2 regions of the Caldicoprobacter faecalis genome follow, and region 2 is predicted to be linked to the other one. Evidence: riboswitches for the same ligand, from Rfam matches in the RefSeq annotation. Region 2 holds a riboswitch; the other holds the start of a gene.
What was found. Region 2 has a riboswitch for thiamine pyrophosphate ahead of thiS (sulfur carrier protein ThiS). Riboswitches for the same ligand answer to the same signal wherever they lie in the genome.

Region 1: linked by a shared signal. The riboswitch ahead of thiT (energy-coupled thiamine transporter ThiT) and the one ahead of thiS (sulfur carrier protein ThiS) in region 2 are both predicted to bind thiamine pyrophosphate.

What each region holds. Positions count from the first base shown of each region.
Region 1 is NZ_FOXR01000010.1:22,492-31,101, reverse strand. Features, by position in the region: gene BM241_RS05610 (LacI family DNA-binding transcriptional regulator) at 1-837, shown strand, start outside; gene BM241_RS05605 (glycoside hydrolase family 31 protein) at 957-3,248, shown strand; TPP riboswitch at 3,421-3,530, shown strand; gene thiT (energy-coupled thiamine transporter ThiT) at 3,596-4,153, shown strand; gene BM241_RS05595 (hypothetical protein) at 4,284-4,577, opposite strand; gene BM241_RS05590 (adenosylhomocysteinase) at 4,838-6,079, shown strand; gene BM241_RS05585 (amidohydrolase) at 6,240-7,571, shown strand; gene BM241_RS05580 (ATP-binding protein) at 7,561-8,610, shown strand, end outside.
Region 2 is NZ_FOXR01000050.1:876-9,485, forward strand. Features, by position in the region: gene BM241_RS11345 (type III pantothenate kinase) at 215-982, shown strand; gene thiC (phosphomethylpyrimidine synthase ThiC) at 1,008-2,309, opposite strand; gene BM241_RS11355 (thiamine phosphate synthase) at 2,664-3,710, opposite strand; gene thiF (sulfur carrier protein ThiS adenylyltransferase ThiF) at 3,707-4,324, opposite strand; gene thiH (2-iminoacetate synthase ThiH) at 4,355-5,458, opposite strand; gene BM241_RS11370 (thiazole synthase) at 5,477-6,244, opposite strand; gene thiS (sulfur carrier protein ThiS) at 6,251-6,451, opposite strand; TPP riboswitch at 6,762-6,874, opposite strand; gene BM241_RS11380 (ABC transporter ATP-binding protein) at 6,968-7,606, opposite strand; gene BM241_RS12540 (hypothetical protein) at 7,608-8,486, opposite strand; partial or broken gene BM241_RS12545 (hypothetical protein) at 8,479-8,610, opposite strand, start outside.

The sequences.
Region 1 (8,610 bases), on a different contig from region 2:
ATTACCAATCAGTTTTTTAATAAAATGTTAAAAGTTTTCGAAGCTGAAATTGAAAAGAATAAGTATGACTTTTTGTTACATCCTGTGGAGGAAGATGAAAACGAAATTGACGTAGCAATTTCATTAGAAAAAGAGAAGAAACTGAAAGGAATTATCTTCTTGGGAGGGTATTTTTCCCATTCTGTTGATAAATTGAAATATTTAAATGTACCATTTGTGTTAAGCACTGGTGGCTTTTCTGAAGAAGTGGAATCGGATAAGTATTCCTACGTAATGGTTGATGATTTTAAGGAGAGCTATAAGATAGTTGATTATCTGTGTAAATTGGGGCATAGAAGGATAGCCATCATATCTGTTCCTGAAAGTTCACAAAATATTGGGAAAACGAGACTCTATGGGTACAAAAAGGCGCTACAAGATAATAATATTCCTTTTGATCCAGCGTTGGTTAGATATAAAGACGTTGAAGATAGGGACTTTTTTTCGATGAGGTATGGCTATGAGGTCGCCAAAGAGTTACTTCAATCGAATGTCAATTTTTCTGCAATATTTGCTATATCTGATACTATAGCCGTTGGCGCCTGTAAAGCGATATTTGATTCGGGGGGAAAAGTGCCAGAAGATTATTCTGTGGCTGGATATGATGGTATCGACATTGCCCACTATTATAATCCTTCTATAACCACAATACGTCAACCTGTAGAAGAAATCGCTCGAGAATCTATACGAATTCTTTTTGAGAAACTTAACAACAATAAAAAAATAGAAAAACACAAAATATTCGATGGTGAATTAATTGTCGGACAGTCAACAATACCTTATAACAAAAAGAGTTGATATATTCTGCAAGACTATGGAAACCATGGAGGAAAATTTTTTATATGCATATAAAAGTAATCATGTAGCGCCTCATTGTAGGTCAATAGCAATATACCATAAAATTTTTCGGGAGGGGAATGAAGCAAATGCTGGACAAGATTGAAACATATAGAGTAACAGGAAACATGGTAGCACTGGAAACTAAAAACGTTAATGTGTACATCGAAATATTTGACGAGGGAATAATAAACATTGACGTTGCATTTGGTTCTAAGGATCCATACAGCCAGGCAGTGGTCATAAAAAATAAAGATATTGCATTTGACGTAAGCGAAAAGGACGACTGTATGTGCATTTCCACTGGTTTATTGCGTTTAAAAGTGCATAAAGACAACTGCAATATGGAAATAGAAGGTAGGTATGGGCTAAAACTTGATGATATAGAATTGACCTTGGAAGAAAGCAAGCGGTCATGTGCTATAAAGATAAGGGAAGATGAGTGTTTTTATGGTTTAGGAGAAAAGACGGGGTTCTTGAACAAGAGGGGCGCAAAATACACAATGTGGAATACCGATTGCTATGAACCCCATACCGAGAGCACTGATCCACTATATGCCAGTTTTCCCTTTTTCATCGGATTCAATCGATATGGATGTTACGGTATATATTTTGACAATACGTTTAGGACCTACTTTGATATGGGGAAAAGCGATAGCAGTAAAGTCGAATTTGGGGCTGAAAAGGGACCGTTGAGTTTCTTCTTTATTTATGGCCAAACCATGAAAGATATAATAAAGGGATATACCGATATTACAGGTCGAATAGACCTGCCACCTATATGGGCTTTGGGATATCACCAAAGCAAGTACAGCTATTATCCTCAGAGTGAGGTTGAACAGCTGGCTAAGACTTTTAGGGAGAAGGGCATTCCCTGCGATGCAATATATTTGGATATACATTACATGGATGGGTACAGAGTATTTACTTTTGACAAAGAAAGGTTCCCTGATGTAAAAGCAATGTTAAAACGGCTTAAAGAGATGGGATTTAAAATGGTAACTATTATAGACCCAGGTGTTAAGGTAGACGGAAATTATAGTGTGTTCAAAGAAGGCCTTGAAAACCGCTATTTTGTTACAGACAGTAATGGTTTGCCTTTTGTGGGTAGGGTTTGGCCAGGGCCTTCATGCTTTCCTGACTTTTCGAGGAGCGATGTGAGGAAATGGTGGGCAGAGAAACACAGAGAATTTATTGAAATGGGAATAGACGGAATATGGAATGACATGAATGAGCCAGCGGTTATGGATACACCTTCTAAAACTATGCCCGAGGATATGATACACTTAAACGATGGCCAGCCAATCACACACGCACAGTTTCACAATGTTTATGCGCTGAATATGGCTATGGCGACTAAGGATGCGATGTTGAGGTTTAGACCCAATCAACGGCCTTTTATATTGACAAGGGCGGCTTTTTCGGGTATACAGAGATACGCGGCTGTGTGGACAGGGGACAACAGGAGTCACTGGGATCACGTCAAGCTTTCCATTCCAATGCTTTTAAACATGGGGCTTTCGGGAGAGCCGTTCTGCGGAGCCGATATAGGAGGTTTTGAAGATGATTGTAGTGAAGAACTTTTTATAAGATGGATTCAGGTAGGCGTATTCTATCCGTTTTGTAGGAATCACAATGCGCTGGGAAAGAGGGAACAGGAGCCATGGGCGTTTGGAGAACGAGCACAAAAAATCGCTACGCAATTTATAAAGTTGCGCTATAAGCTGTTGCCGTATATCTACAATTTGTTTTATGAATCACACAAAAACGGCATGCCCGTACTGAGACCTCTTGTTTTGGAATATCCGGGTGATGAGAAAACTTATTTCATGTTTGACGAGTTTATGCTGGGAGATAGCATACTTGGAGCTCCCATATATGAACCCGGCAAAACGATAAGGGCAGTATATTTGCCAGAAGGTAACTGGATAGACTGGTGGACGGGAAAAGAATATGAAGGTGGCAAATACTATCTCGTTGAAGCGCCATTGGATAAAATGCCGCTTTTTGTTAAAGCGGGAGCAATAATACCCATGGCTGAACCGGTAAGCTGCACTGCCGATGGCATAAAAGTAAAATTCCATGTTTTCCCGGGAGTTGCGCAGGCGGAATATGTTTATTATGAAGATGATATGATTACGGAAAATTATAAGAATGGAAAGTACAATTTATATAGAATAAAGTATCGGAAGGATATGGATACAGTGAAAATAGAGATGGAGAAGTTGTATTATGAATACCCTGAAGGGCAAAAGGGATTCAGAGTAGTATTTGAAGGAGGAGAAGGTATCGAGAAAATCCTGGTAAACGGTCAGCAGGTAAACCCGCATGTAATAGATGAAACTGCTGTAGCAATATATGTGGAGCCATAGAAAAACAAATGCGCTTTTGTATGAAATTTTGCCACAATCTTGTTGTAAGATGGGGAAATGGACTTTCATTTGATTTTTAATGGATTTATTGAGGTTATCGGGGTTAAAATGTTGGGTGCTAGGCCTGGACAATTACATGTATAAATGTTATTATATTACCATAATAAAAATTAAATATCAAACGGGGAGCTGAAGCAATTCGGCTGAGAGGGAGTTGTATGACTCCGACCCGATGAACCTGATCTGGGTAATGCCAGCGTAGGGAACGAATTGTGGAAGGGGACTACGTGCCCTATTGTTTGGCATGTAGTCTTTTTTCTCCCCGGAAAAAGGGAGGAGAGGATAGTATGAAGAGGACGAACACCAGGATGCTGGTGGAAGCCGGAGTTATGATAGCTCTGGCGCAGGTGCTTAGCTATGTAAAGGTTTATGAATTACCGCAAGGTGGGTCGGTTACGGCAGGATCCATGGTTCCAATACTCTTTTTTGCGGTAAGATGGGGTGCCCGAGGGGGCATACTTGCCGGGATGGCATATGGCTTGCTTCAGTTTATTCTGGGCGAAAAATACAGCTATCATATAATATCGATATTGTTCGATTATATCATAGCGTTTGGCTGCCTCGGTTTGGCTGGTTTGTTCAGGCAAAAGGGCATGGCTGGGGTTATGGCCGGGGTATTCTTGGGTATACTGGGGCGCTTCATATGCCATGTGATATCGGGTGTAACGGTCTTTGCAAGTTACGCTCCTGAGGGACAAAGCCCATGGGTATACTCCATACTCTACAACGGCTCTTACCTGCTTCCAGAGCTTATAATCTCAATGGTGATTGTAGGGTTGCTGTACAGGTCCCTCGAATTCCAACTGCACATGGATAATAGATCCTCTTCTAATTATTCAGCTTAATGTGCAAAGTAAAAAACTCAGGAGGAAACTCCTTTAATCATTTATACACAAAAGTTTGGAATCTTCGGTTATTACAATCCTTTGAATGCGATGCTTGTAAAATAAAAAGTCCAGGTATTTTGCCTGGACTTTACTCGTTAAATGGTACCTTGTTCTTTTCTGCGAATCTCTTGAGCACATCGACGATCCACTGGAAATCGTCCTTTATAATGCCCTTTTCGATGATATATGGTGCATCTTCGCCCTGAACGTGAACTTCTATCCTTTCAACGGGCTTGGAGAAGAATAGTATTTTCTTTATGCCGGTGGTGCGTTGAAACTTGATTATCTTGCTGGCATGGAATCTTTTCCAGTGTTTGCCGCCTGCAAGTAATGAAAGCTCTCCCAGATCCGCATTAAACTCCTTGACATACTGGGCCCCCATACTACCCATTCCTCCTTATACGTTTTTACTCCCGTTGAAGTAAAACGCTGAGGAATACGGTATAATAGATATGCAAATACGCTTTCTGGATATGATACAGCGGCAAACGGGATGCTATATTAATTATAGCATACTACTAAAACCGAGAAAAGGGGTAAGGATTGTCATACGTTTAGAATTTAACGATACATTTTTGTGACAATGTGCTAAAATATGGTTATGCTGTACTTTGCGAAATCAATACGGGGAGGCATTTTTCTATGAACAGCACTATCAGAGACATAACTCTGGCAGATGAAGGCCAGAGACGAATCGACTGGGTCAGGCGCTACATGCCATTGCTCAACCAACTGGAGAAGGAATTTGAGGCGACAAAACCTTTTAAGGGTAAGAAGATTGCGGTGTCGGTACATCTAGAGGCCAAAACGGCTTATCTGTGCCTCGTTTTGGCAGCCGGAGGTGCTGAAGTTGCTGTCACCGGCAGCAACCCTTTATCTACGCAGGATGCCGTGGCGGCGGCGCTGGTAAAAGCCGGGCTTACAGTTCATGCATGGCACGGCGCCACCGAAGAGGAGTATAAAGAGCATTTGAGCAGGACGCTGGATATAAGGCCCGACATCATCATCGATGATGGGGGAGACCTGGTGGCTATGCTGCATTCTTCGCGCCAGGAACTGTGTGACAGGATAATAGGCGGCTGCGAGGAGACCACCACCGGCGTCCTCAGGCTGCGGGCCAGGGAACGGGAAGGCAAGCTTAAGTTTCCCATGATCGCCGTAAATGATGCCTACTGTAAACACCTCTTCGACAACCGGTATGGCACGGGACAGTCGGTATGGGATGGTATCATGCGCACCACAAACCTCATCATCGCGGGCAAGAACGTGGTGGTGGCAGGGTATGGCTGGTGCGGAAAAGGGGTGGCCATGAAGGCCAGGGGCCTTGGTGCAAACGTGATCATAACCGAGGTGGACCCGATAAAAGCCTTGGAGGCTGCCATGGATGGCTTCAGGGTGATGACCATGCTTGAGGCTGCCGAGATTGGCGATGTATTCATAACCACCACCGGTTGCACCAAGGTCATAAGGCGAGAGCACTTTGAAAGGATGAAGGATGGGGTACTGCTAGCCAATGCGGGGCACTTTGACGTTGAAATATGCAAACCTGATCTGGAGGCCCTGGCGGTGGAAAAGCGCATGATGCGCCATAATGTTGAGGGCTACGTGATGAAGGATGGAAGGGTGCTGAATCTCCTGGCCCAGGGAAGGCTGGTGAACCTGGCCTCGGGTGACGGGCACCCTGCCGAAATCATGGATATGAGCTTTGCGCTGCAGGCCCTTTCGGTGCAGTATCTGATTGAGAACGGGGACAAGCTCGAACCAAAAGTATACAGCGTTCCACGGTTTATCGATTACAGGGTGGCACGGATGAAACTCCAGGCCATGGGCATCAACATCGATTCCCTGACCCCAGAGCAGGAACGCTATCTTATGTCTTATTGAGTTTACATGGAAATGCTGTGCCGGGACAAGCGTTTTTGAAGGATAAAATGAGTTTGGCGTGTGAAGCCAGAGGTGAAAACTGAGGCGGTTCAAGATAAGCATATAAATGCACGGAAGGAGGCAATGGGCGCATTTGTGATATCCTGTGTAGAGATAGGATGTGCTGCGCCGGTATGTTATGAAGGCTCTCATAAGAAACGTTTATGTAATTACCATGGATGATCAAGACAATCGATATCCTGACGGCTGCATTGCCGTAGAAGGCGATACAATTGCATACGTAGGGGATGAAGAACGTCTGCCTGCGGGTTTTGTGCCCGATGAGATACTTGACGGCTGTGGCATGCTGGCCTTACCTGGGTTTGTCAATACCCATACCCATTCGGCTATGTCGCTGTTCCGGGGCTATGCCAACGATATTCCGCTCATGGATTGGCTGGCGCAAAAGATATGGCCTCTTGAGGATAGGTTGCAGCCACAGGACGCTTACTGGTTGTCCATGCTGTCCATTGCAGAAATGGCCATGAGCGGGGTCACCGCTTTTGCCGATATGTACATGTTCATGGATCAAACCGCAAAAGCGGTGGAGCATTCAGGGATTCGAGCTGTTCTGGCAAGAGGATTGCAGGGGCCGGATGCCAGGTCGGAGCAGCGCCTTGCGGAAAACCGCCGGCTGTGGGAGGAATGGCACGGCCGGGCAGGAGGGCGTATAAGGGTTATGGTGGGGCCACATGCCATCTATACCTGTGACGGTGACTACCTGAAGCGCTGCATGGATCTGGCAGGGCAACTGGGGGTGGGCCTCCACATCCATTTGGCCGAGACGCGCACCGAAGTCGAAGAGGCATTGAAGAAACATGGAAAAACCCCTGTTGAATACCTGGAGAGTATAGGCTTTTTTAATCTGCCGGTTTTGGCCGCTCACTGCGTGCACCTTACGCAGCGCGATATGGACATACTTAAGGAACACGACGTACAGGTGGCGCACTGCCCTGTTAGCAATTTAAAGCTGGGCAGCGGCATCGCGCAGGTATCCCGGCTCCTTGAAAAGGGGATAAACGTGGGGCTGGGGACCGACAGCGCAGCCAGCAATAACAGCCTGAGCGTTATGAGGGAGATGACCTTTGCCGCTTTGCTGGGCAAAGGCATAAATGAGGACCCAACCGTTATTCCGGCAAAACAGGCCCTTAAAATGGCCACTGTTTGCGGTGCAAAGGCTATAGGGTGGAGCCATGAGATAGGTTCCCTGGAGCCGGGAAAGAAGGCCGATATAATACTGGTCAGGTGTGATGCCCCGCATTATCATCCTGCTGCTGACCCGGTCACCCATCTGGTGTACAGCGGGCGCGACGCTGACGTTGATACCGTTATTGTAAACGGAAAGGTATTGATGAGGAAGCGGCAGCTGACCACTATAGACTTGGAGAGGGTATACCATGAGGTTGAACGAATAAGACACAGGGTTATGGGGGGAACTGGAGATGCGCGTTGAAAATGTTGCAATGAGTCGCATTGAGGAACAGGCAAGGAGGGTCGACAGGGCCTTGAAGGGCCTGGTTTTGTACAGGCAGCTGCGGCATGAGCCGGCTGTTCAGGCATTCGAGGATTTTGTGGCCGGCCTTGTAAGCGACGGCGTTTGTGCCGGACGGCTGTGGGATGACTACAACCGTTTTGTACACTGTATGATAAACGCTCTGGTGGAAATCGGCATCCTTCAATACGGTGATGGCACTTCATTATATGGCGGTGAACTTTCGGAAAGCAGCTTTTTATCCGGGGAAAACGGAGCATTGCCCTGCAATGATGGCGTTTGGCCGCACCATGGAAGTACACAGGAGTCACAGGCAAACGATATGGGCTGCCGTGAGGAGATGGAGGATGGGAGTAAAGCCAAGGATGTAGGTTGCCTTGAGGAGATACGTAATGGTGGTAACCAGAAGAACGCTGCACAGGACGAGGGAGGCGTTGCAGGGGATATGCTGTGGAAGGCCTACTGGGGCTACAATATGCTGAGCCACGAGACCGTTTTTAGCCGCTTTGCCGAACACGCAGGCTTTGAAGGGATTCCGGGATGGCTGAAGGCTGCCATGGAATTTGAGTTGGGGCACTTAAGGCAAATAGCCATGGTGGACTGGAATGAGCTTTTAACCCTGGCCAGGCACAAGACTGGCATCGACGGATGGCTAAATATATTCGCCTGTGGTGGAATAAACCAGCCGGTACCGTATCACCAGGTGGTAAACTGGGGGGTGCGGGAGCTGGCACATCACTTCTACCGCAACGGGTCTGGCATGTTTGGCATATTCAAGGGTTTCAGGTGGGAGCGTGTGGATGGCCATGGACGCCTTAAAGGAATTGCCGGCGTGGATCCTGTGACGCTGGACCAGCTGGTGGGCTATGAGGAGCAAAAGGCAAAATTGATCGAGAACACCGAGCAGCTGCTCAAAGGGTACAGGGCCAACAACGTACTGCTTTATGGCGATAAGGGCACCGGCAAATCGTCACTGGTCAAAGCGCTGGTGCACCGGTAT
Region 2 (8,610 bases):
ATGAAAAACTGGAAAATTACACTGTCAAACGTAATTCGATTATAAAATAGAAAACAATGATGAACAAATACGAATACGTTGAAAAAATAAAAGGGACTTGACTGACAAATTCTTTGTGATAACCTTACTTACTGACGGACAGTGGTTCGTACAATTGCTGTCGACGTTTTAATAAAAGTTTCTTGCGTGCATAAAAAAGGAGTGTGAGCGATATATGCTGCTGGTAATGGATATAGGGAATACCAATATCGTTGCAGGGGTGTATGATGGAAAAAAGCTGCTCAGCCATTGGAGGCTGGCATCGGACAGGGATAAGTCTGCCGATGAATTTGCCATGATAATACTGAATTTGTTCCAGTATAAAGGCCTTTCGCCGAAGGACATCGATGCTATCGCCATTTCTTCGGTGGTGCCCCCCATGATGAACGCGATAGAAGAGATGTGCCACAAGTACTTCAATGTTAAGCCGTTGATAGTGGGGCCGGGGATAAAAACGGGCATGAACATCCGCTACGAAAACCCCAAGGAAGTTGGAGCCGACAGGATAGTGAACGCCGTGGCCGCATATGAGATATATGGCGGTCCTATTATAGTGGTGGATTTCGGGACGGCCACCACGTTTTGTGCCATTTCTGATAAAGGCGAGTACCTGGGCGGATGCATTGCGCCGGGCATCGCTATCTCTACAGAAGCGCTATATCAGAGAGCGGCTAAACTGCCCAAAGTTGAGCTTGTCAAGCCCCCGCAGGTCATATGCAAGAACACCGTCAATAGCATACAGGCCGGCATAATATACGGCTATGTGGGGCAGGTGGACTATATTGTAAGGCGTATGAAAAAGGAGCTGGGACGTGAGGATGCCAAGGTAATTGCTACGGGGGGCCTGGCGCACATGATAGCCGAGGAGTCCGAGACCATACAGGAGACCAATCCCCTGCTCACCTTGGAGGGATTGAGGATAATATACGAGAGAAATCTATGAGGCTCACTCAAAAAAGGAGAGGATATCATATCAAACTTACATCCTCTCCTTTTAATATCCTGTTCATGTTTCGTACGGCGCACATCTTGCCGCACATGGTGCAGGTGTCCTCGTACTCAGGTGTCGATTCCATGCGGTATCTTCTGGGCTTTTCGCTGTCGATGGCCAGGCTGAACATCTCTTCCCAGTCGAGGTTTCTCCTTGCCTGGCTCATTCTGTCGTCCCATTCCTTTGCGCCCTTTATGCCCTTGGCGATGTCGGCCGCATGGGCTGCTATCTTTGCGGCTATGATGCCCTCTTTCATATCCTCAAGCGTTGGCAACCTTAGGTGTTCTGCTGGGGTTACGTAGCATAAGAAGTCGGCGCCGCTGGCTGCTGCTATGGCTCCCCCTATGGCGCTGGTTATGTGGTCATATCCCGGTGCTATATCGGTCACGATGGGACCCAGGACGTAAAACGGTGCGCCATGGCACAGCTTTTTGGCCAGCAGGACGTTGGCGGCAATCTCGCTTAAGGGCATGTGGCCAGGGCCTTCTATCATGACCTGGACGTTCTTTTCCCATGCCCGCTTTGTCAGCTCGCCCAGAACTATCAGCTCTTCTATTTGCGCTGCGTCGGTGGAATCGTGTATGCTTCCAGGCCTGAAGGCATCCCCCAGGCTTATCGTCACGTCGTATTTTGCAAATATATCAAGTATGTCATCGAAATATTCATAGAAGGGATTTTCGTTGCCGGTAAGCTGCATCCAGGAGAATATGATGGATCCGCCCCGAGAGACGATGTTGGTGAGGCGGGGATTGTTTTTAAAGCGGCGTACGGTTTCCTTGTTTACCCCTGCGTGTATGGTCATGAAATCCACACCGTCACGGGCGTGCATTTCCACTATATCTATAAACTCTCGCGCCGTTATCTCTCCTATGTCCTTGTCATAATATCCTACGGCATCGTATATGGGCACCGTGCCTATCATGGCCGGGGATATCTCTATGAGCTTTTGCCTGAACTGGCGAGTTTTGCCGTAGGAGCTCAAGTCCATGATGGATTCGGCTTTGAGCTCTATAGCCTTTTGCGCCTTTTCTATTTCGGCATCAAAATCGAAACAGTCGCGGGAAATGCCGATATTCACGTTTATCTTTGTGCGCAGGCCCTGGCCTATGCCTTCGGGGTTAAGGCTTTTGTGGTTTTTATTGGCGGGTATTACCACCTTGCCGCAGGCTACCAGTTCCATTATTTCCCTGGCCGTCTTTCCTTCCTTTTGTGCCACTATTTCCATCTCTCTTGTGACGATGCCTTTCCTTGCGGCATCCATCTGCGTGGTGTATTCCATTATAACCCATCTCCTTTTTTATTTTTGTTAATTGGTAAAAACTCATTTTTATCATCTAAACCGTGTACGATATACGTAGCGGTTTTTGTATATATAACGTTTCAGTCCGTTCGGCGGCTTTGTGCCGTCTTATAAGCCTTAATGGTTATCGAACAAACGCTTATTGGACGAATCCAGTAAAGTGCTATCAATGTAAAATGTTTATTCATGTTTAACCGTTTTGTATAGCCAACAACAGAGGCTATTTGGAGGCCAAATTTAATGAAAAAGATTAGATTATTTTTCGGCTTGATATCTGCAAGCGTGTACAGGTGAAGTGCGCATGGGGTCTTTTAAGCTTATGCACTTTTGATTTTACCAGGTCAGACGCCTTCTAATGGATTCAATCTTGGCTTTTATATCGTCTGCCCCCACGATTTCGGTCACCATGGCTATGCACTTTGCTCCCGCCCTTTTGACTTCAAGGACATTGTGCTCCTTTATGCCGCCAATGGCCACAAAGGGTATATCGATGTTTTGTACCACATATTCAAGGTATTCAAGCCCTACCGGCTGGCATACGTCCTTCTTTGTAAAGGTCCTGTATATGGGACCCACCCCTATGTAATCGGCTCCGCCGGCCACCGCTTTTTGGGCCTGTTCCGGCGAATGGGTGGATACCCCTATTATCATCCTTTCGCCCACCAACTCCCTCACCTTTTCAACCGGCAGGTCATCCTGCCCTATGTGTACCCCGTCTGCCCTAATCATCATGGCCAGATCAACGTGGTCGTTGACTATAAAGGTCACACCGGCTTTTTGGGTCATCTCGCGTATTTGGACGCATTCCCTGTACTTGTCGATGAGCTTTTTATCCTTTTCGCGGTATTGGATTATCTTTATCCCCGCCTCTATCATCTGGGCCACTACCTCTATGTTGGTCCTGCCCCTGGAATACTCCTCGGCTGTAATGCAGTATATGTCGGTGTCCAGTTTCTTCCTCTTTTCCAGTGCCCAGTCGGCACTTATGTATTCCTTTTCAAGTGTATAGCACTCAAACCTTAACCTTTCGTACAGCTTTGAAAGCTGGTATTTGCCCAGCAGCTTTAAGTTTTCCTCTATAACCCTTAAGGCTTCCTGGCACCTTTTAAAGTTGGCAGCGATCACCTCAAACAGGTCATTTCTGCCATCGACGTTAAGGCTGCCAGACACCGGCAGGCCAACGTCATCCAATGCGTTTCGCTCCGAAATGCACTGGGGCAGGTACTCCATGATGTTCTTTCTTATTTCATGCCTCAACCTTTTGAGCTTTTCTGTCAAGCTGGCGTTGTTGTAGTAAAACCTGGCTATGTCTTCCAAAACCCTTATCCCTTCCGATGCCCTGTTTATGTTGGCGTCGATTATCCTGAAAAGCTCCTTCACAGATTTCTCCCCCCTAAGATAAACTCCAGTACCGTATCTGCCTGTTTGGCAGCTGCTATGTTGACTCTGGGTGATAGGGGTGGAGTTTCTTTATCCACTTCTGAACGCATGTCCCCTACTATATACAGGGTGGAGTGGACCTTTTTTACCTTGATGTCATCGCTGTTGCCCCAGCCGCCCAGGCCCGAGACCGCCACCACCAGTTTACCGCTTGAGCCGTAATGCTCCACTATCATCTTTTTACATGAGGGGTTGTCAAAAGCCTCAATGATGATGTCGCAGTCATCGAATATTTCATGGATGTTCTCCTGCGTGATCTTTTCCTGTAGTGTTTCTATCTCCACGTCTGGATTAATCCTCTGCAAATTTGATTTCAGCGCTTCCACCTTGGGCATCCCTACCTGGTCGTAAAAGTAAAACTGCCTGTTCAAGTTGGAAAGCTCCACCCTGTCGAAGTCCACTATCTTGAGCCTTTTTATCCCGCTTCTTACCAGGTTTAAAGCGCAGTTGGAGCCCAGGCCCCCTGCGCCGGCTATGCCCACCTTGACCTGCTGGAGCTTTTGAAGGTTTGTATGGCCAATATATTTCACCAGTGCTTCTTCAAATCGGTTCACGGCTGTACGACCATCCTTTCATAGTCTGATTCAGATTGCCTGCCAGTCTTTGAAGACCGGTTGAAATCCCTTGCTGTACAGCATATCCCTTATCTGCGCCACGCTCCTGGTATCTGCTATGTCAAACTGGCCGTCGCCTTTGTCCTCAATGGCGTGGCCACCCACTTGGGTGGAAGACCCCGCTGAAAGCTTGGTGACCCCCAGGCCTATCAGGTTATCCCTGAGCTGGGGCCTTTCCCTTGTGGAGATGGTGATGCCAGCTCGTGGCATGAACAGCCTTATGGCCAACATTATCTGGACCAGGTCCTTGTCGCTGACAGGGGATCTGGGCGTAAAGTTCCCGAAATGGGGCCTCAGTCGCGGCAGGGATACGCTTATCTCCACATCGGGGTACTTATCCTGCAGGTAACTGGCATGCAGCCCGGTAAAAAAAGCCTCCTTTTGCCAGTCATTCAGCCCCAAAAGTGCACCTATGTTGACGCAGCGCATGGATGCCATGCACGCCCTTTCGGGAGCGTCAAGCCTGTACCTGTAATTCCTCTTGGGTCCCTTAAGGTGCACTTCCATGTACACTTCATCGTCGTATGTCTCCTGGTACAGGGTGAGGCCATCGACTCCTGCTTCTATGAGCTCGGCGTACTCCTCGGTATCCAGAGGATATACCTCTATCGAGATGGAGCTGAAGTAATCCTTTAAAACCTCCACGCAGCTCTTTATGTATGAGACCGGCGTATGCTTTCTGGATTCGCCGGTTAAAATGAGTATGTGCTTGAGCCCTGTGGAGGCTATGGCTTCGGCCTCCTTTCTCACCTCATCCAGTGAAAGCTTTTTCCGGGCTATCTTATTTTTGCAGTTGAAGCCGCAGTAGGCACACTGGTTGACGCAGTAATTGGAAAGGTAAAGGGGAGTATAGAGCAGGATCGCCCTCCCAAAGTTTTTGAGGGTAAGCTGCCTTGCTTTGATGGCCATGGGTTCCAGGTATTCCTTGGCCTTGTCGGATAACAGGGCCAAAAAGTCAAGGTCATTAAGCTTTTCCTTGCTGAGTATTTTCATTATTTGGCTGTCGGTTACGCTGTTTAAAAAGCCCTCAAAATCAAAGCCTTTATATTTGAGATACACGTCGTAAAAGCTCATATACCTGCACCTCGAATCTTATCTTAAAAATCCGGTTAGAGGCGAAGAAGCTTCGGCGTATTCCTTGACTACCCCCATGCCCGCCAGATAAGCCATTCTACCGGCTTTGACTGCCAGCGAAAACGCCTCTGCCATGGCGACCGGGTCGTCGGCAGTGGCTATGGCGGTGTTGACCAGCACTGCAGCGGCGCCCATCTCCATTGCTTCGGCGGCATGGGAGGGCCTTCCCAGCCCGGCGTCGACTATCACGGGAAGGTCGATCTCGTCGATCATGATCTTTATGAGTTCCCGGGCTTTCAGCCCCTTGTTTGTACCAATCGGGGCGCCAAGGGGCATAACAGCGGCAGCGCCTGCATCCCTCAGCCTCCGTGCGGCTATTAAATCAGGGCTCATATAGGGAAGGACTATGAAGCCTTCCTTTACCAGTATTTCGGTGGCCTTTATGGTCTCATAGTTGTCGGGAAGCAGGTATTTGTTGTCATTGATCACCTCGATCTTTATCCAGTTGCTGCCGCAGGCTGCTCTTGCTATCCTTGCTATGCGCACCGCTTCTTCGGCGTTTCTCGCCCCCGAGGTATTGGGCATTATTATGCACCCGTCGGGTATGTAGTTGAGCATGTTTTCCTCAGGATAATCCAGGTTTACCCTCCTCAATGCAACGGTAACCACCTGCGCTCCCGAGCGGTTTATCACCTCGGGGATGACCCTATGTGAGTGGAATTTTCCCGTGCCTATGAAAAGCCGGCTTGAGAGTTCCTGACCGGCTATGACCAGTTTGTCATCCATGGCGTATCAGCCTCCTCCAACAAATTTCAAGATTTCCAGGTTGTCGTTTTCTTTTAGCACTATGTTTTGCCATTCTTCGGATCTGACTATCCTGTAGTTGTGTTCAACCACCACCTTCTGAGGGTCAAGCCCTTTGTCCTTTAAAAAGTTGTATAGGGTAATTCCCTCGTTTACTGTGGTTTTTTGACCGTTTACCGTTATTTGCATTTTATTCCTCCTCTCTCAAAAATTGGTTATAATGTATGACAAAACTAAATAACTCCACCTTATGCCTTTGGAACCTTATGGCAATTATGTTTATATCTGGCCTATATTGTTTGCTGGCACTTACGCATACCTTGTCGGCAGCTCAAACATATTGGCTTGACGATTCTGCACCTAAAGCCACCTTGCTTATCAGGAGTTTTTATGGATACTCACTTGGGATTTTAAAGGGCGCATGTTAACAGGGGTGAAAGGAGAGAGGGGCATTGAACCGAAAAAGCCTACCCCCATAGGGTAGGCTTTTTGTCGTGGCGATATATCCACAACGCTTCCCTACGGTGGTACTAACCACATCAGGTTCAAAGGGTTAAGAGCAGCCTTCTCGGCATGCCCTTTCTCAGCCTTTCGGCACCCCTAGCGTTGGTATCCATCTATTCAGTTTTATACAATTATACACCGAATGCTGGGATATGTAAAGAACGTTTTTTGGTTTTTTACTCGCAATCAATATAATATCCGTCAGCTAATGCGTGTCAAAACACCTCCGTCCATCTCATAAACGGTATCGCACAGCGCCTCTATGTCCTCGGCATAATGTGATGACAATATAATGGTAGCTCCTTCCCTATTTAATTCCTTGAGCACCTCGCGGATTTCTAAAACGCCCTGCTTATCAAGGCCGTTCATCGGCTCATCCAGAATTAGCAGCTTTGGCCTCTCCATTATGGCCTGTGCAATTCCTAGCCGGTGCCTCATTCCCAAAGAGTATTTGCTGACGTGTTTTTTGAGGTTGGGATCAAGCCCTACACGTTCAAGCGCCTCACGAATCTCTGCATCCGATATCTTCCGCCGTATGGATGCCAGCAGCTTAAGGTTTTTGTATCCGCTTAGTGAGCCGATAAAGCCTGGGTCTTCAACAATGATGCCGATCTCTTGAGCTGCTCCTGGCCTCACGGGACGACCGTCTATCAAAATGCTGCCGGAAGTTAATTGCATAAACCCGCAGATGCATTTGAAAAGCACGGTCTTCCCCGAACCGTTGCGCCCGATTATCCCGTGGATCTTGCCGGTTTCAAATTTGACCGTCACATGATTCAGCGCCACCGTCTCTTTAAATTTTTTTACAGCATCCAAAACCTCTACCATATACTCCGCCACATCAAGCCCCCCATTCCTGTATATTTATATCTTTTTTACAAAACACTATTACCGAAACTATGCTCATAAATAATATCGCTCCCAGCAGACAGAACACCGCATAAGTCGGCGAAGGAATCTCACCTGTATACTTCCAGTTCAGATAGTTCATGCTGGCCCAGCTATACGGTGAAAAATAATAGATTTTAGGACCAAAGTTTAGAGTACCGGCATAGATTGAAAAATATGACATGAATATGAACACGCCGCTTGCTACCAACCCGCTCATCTTACCGATCACGATATTAAAGCAGAATATAAGCACACCAATGAATACCGATACAAGCCAAAACAGTCCAAAGCCTATCAGGGTCGCTTCAACAGCCGAAAACATGGTGATGATTTCAGGAGTAAAGAAAACTGTCAATTGAATACCGTATTTGTCTGCACTACCCGGATTGGCTGCAAGTGTCTTTATAACTTTACCCCAGTCGGTGGACAGCTGTAAATTCGGTATAAGCGTAACGACCGACGCAACATACCAGAATGCTGTGTAAATAAATCCTGCCAGAACTATATACAGCAGCTGCCCCACTACCCAGTTAAGTCGACCGCTCCGGATAACAAGAAAGGGCGTATGGTCATCGGCAAACGGAGCATTGCAGAACAGCAGCGTTGTAAGGCACCCAAAAACCAGCAGCATAGCGGGACTGGTAAGCAAATGCGGAAAGACCCATGGCGTTACGGCAGCACCTACGGCATCGGCATATTCGGAAAGCCCTGATGAACTCCAAAGGCCAAAGGCGATAATTACTGCAGCAATGGTGTGAATGCGGGGGGTTACCAGCCACTTAAAGAAATTAACCCTGGTACATAGCAGTATCGTTTTAAGATCAGTCATTTTGTATCCTCCTCCGTATCTGCCTCACCGTTCCATATCCCATCAGCAGGCATAAAATTAAAACGATTCCCAGCTTCAATAGCAACGATGTATGCGGAGAGCCTGTGGGATACATACCTTCTAC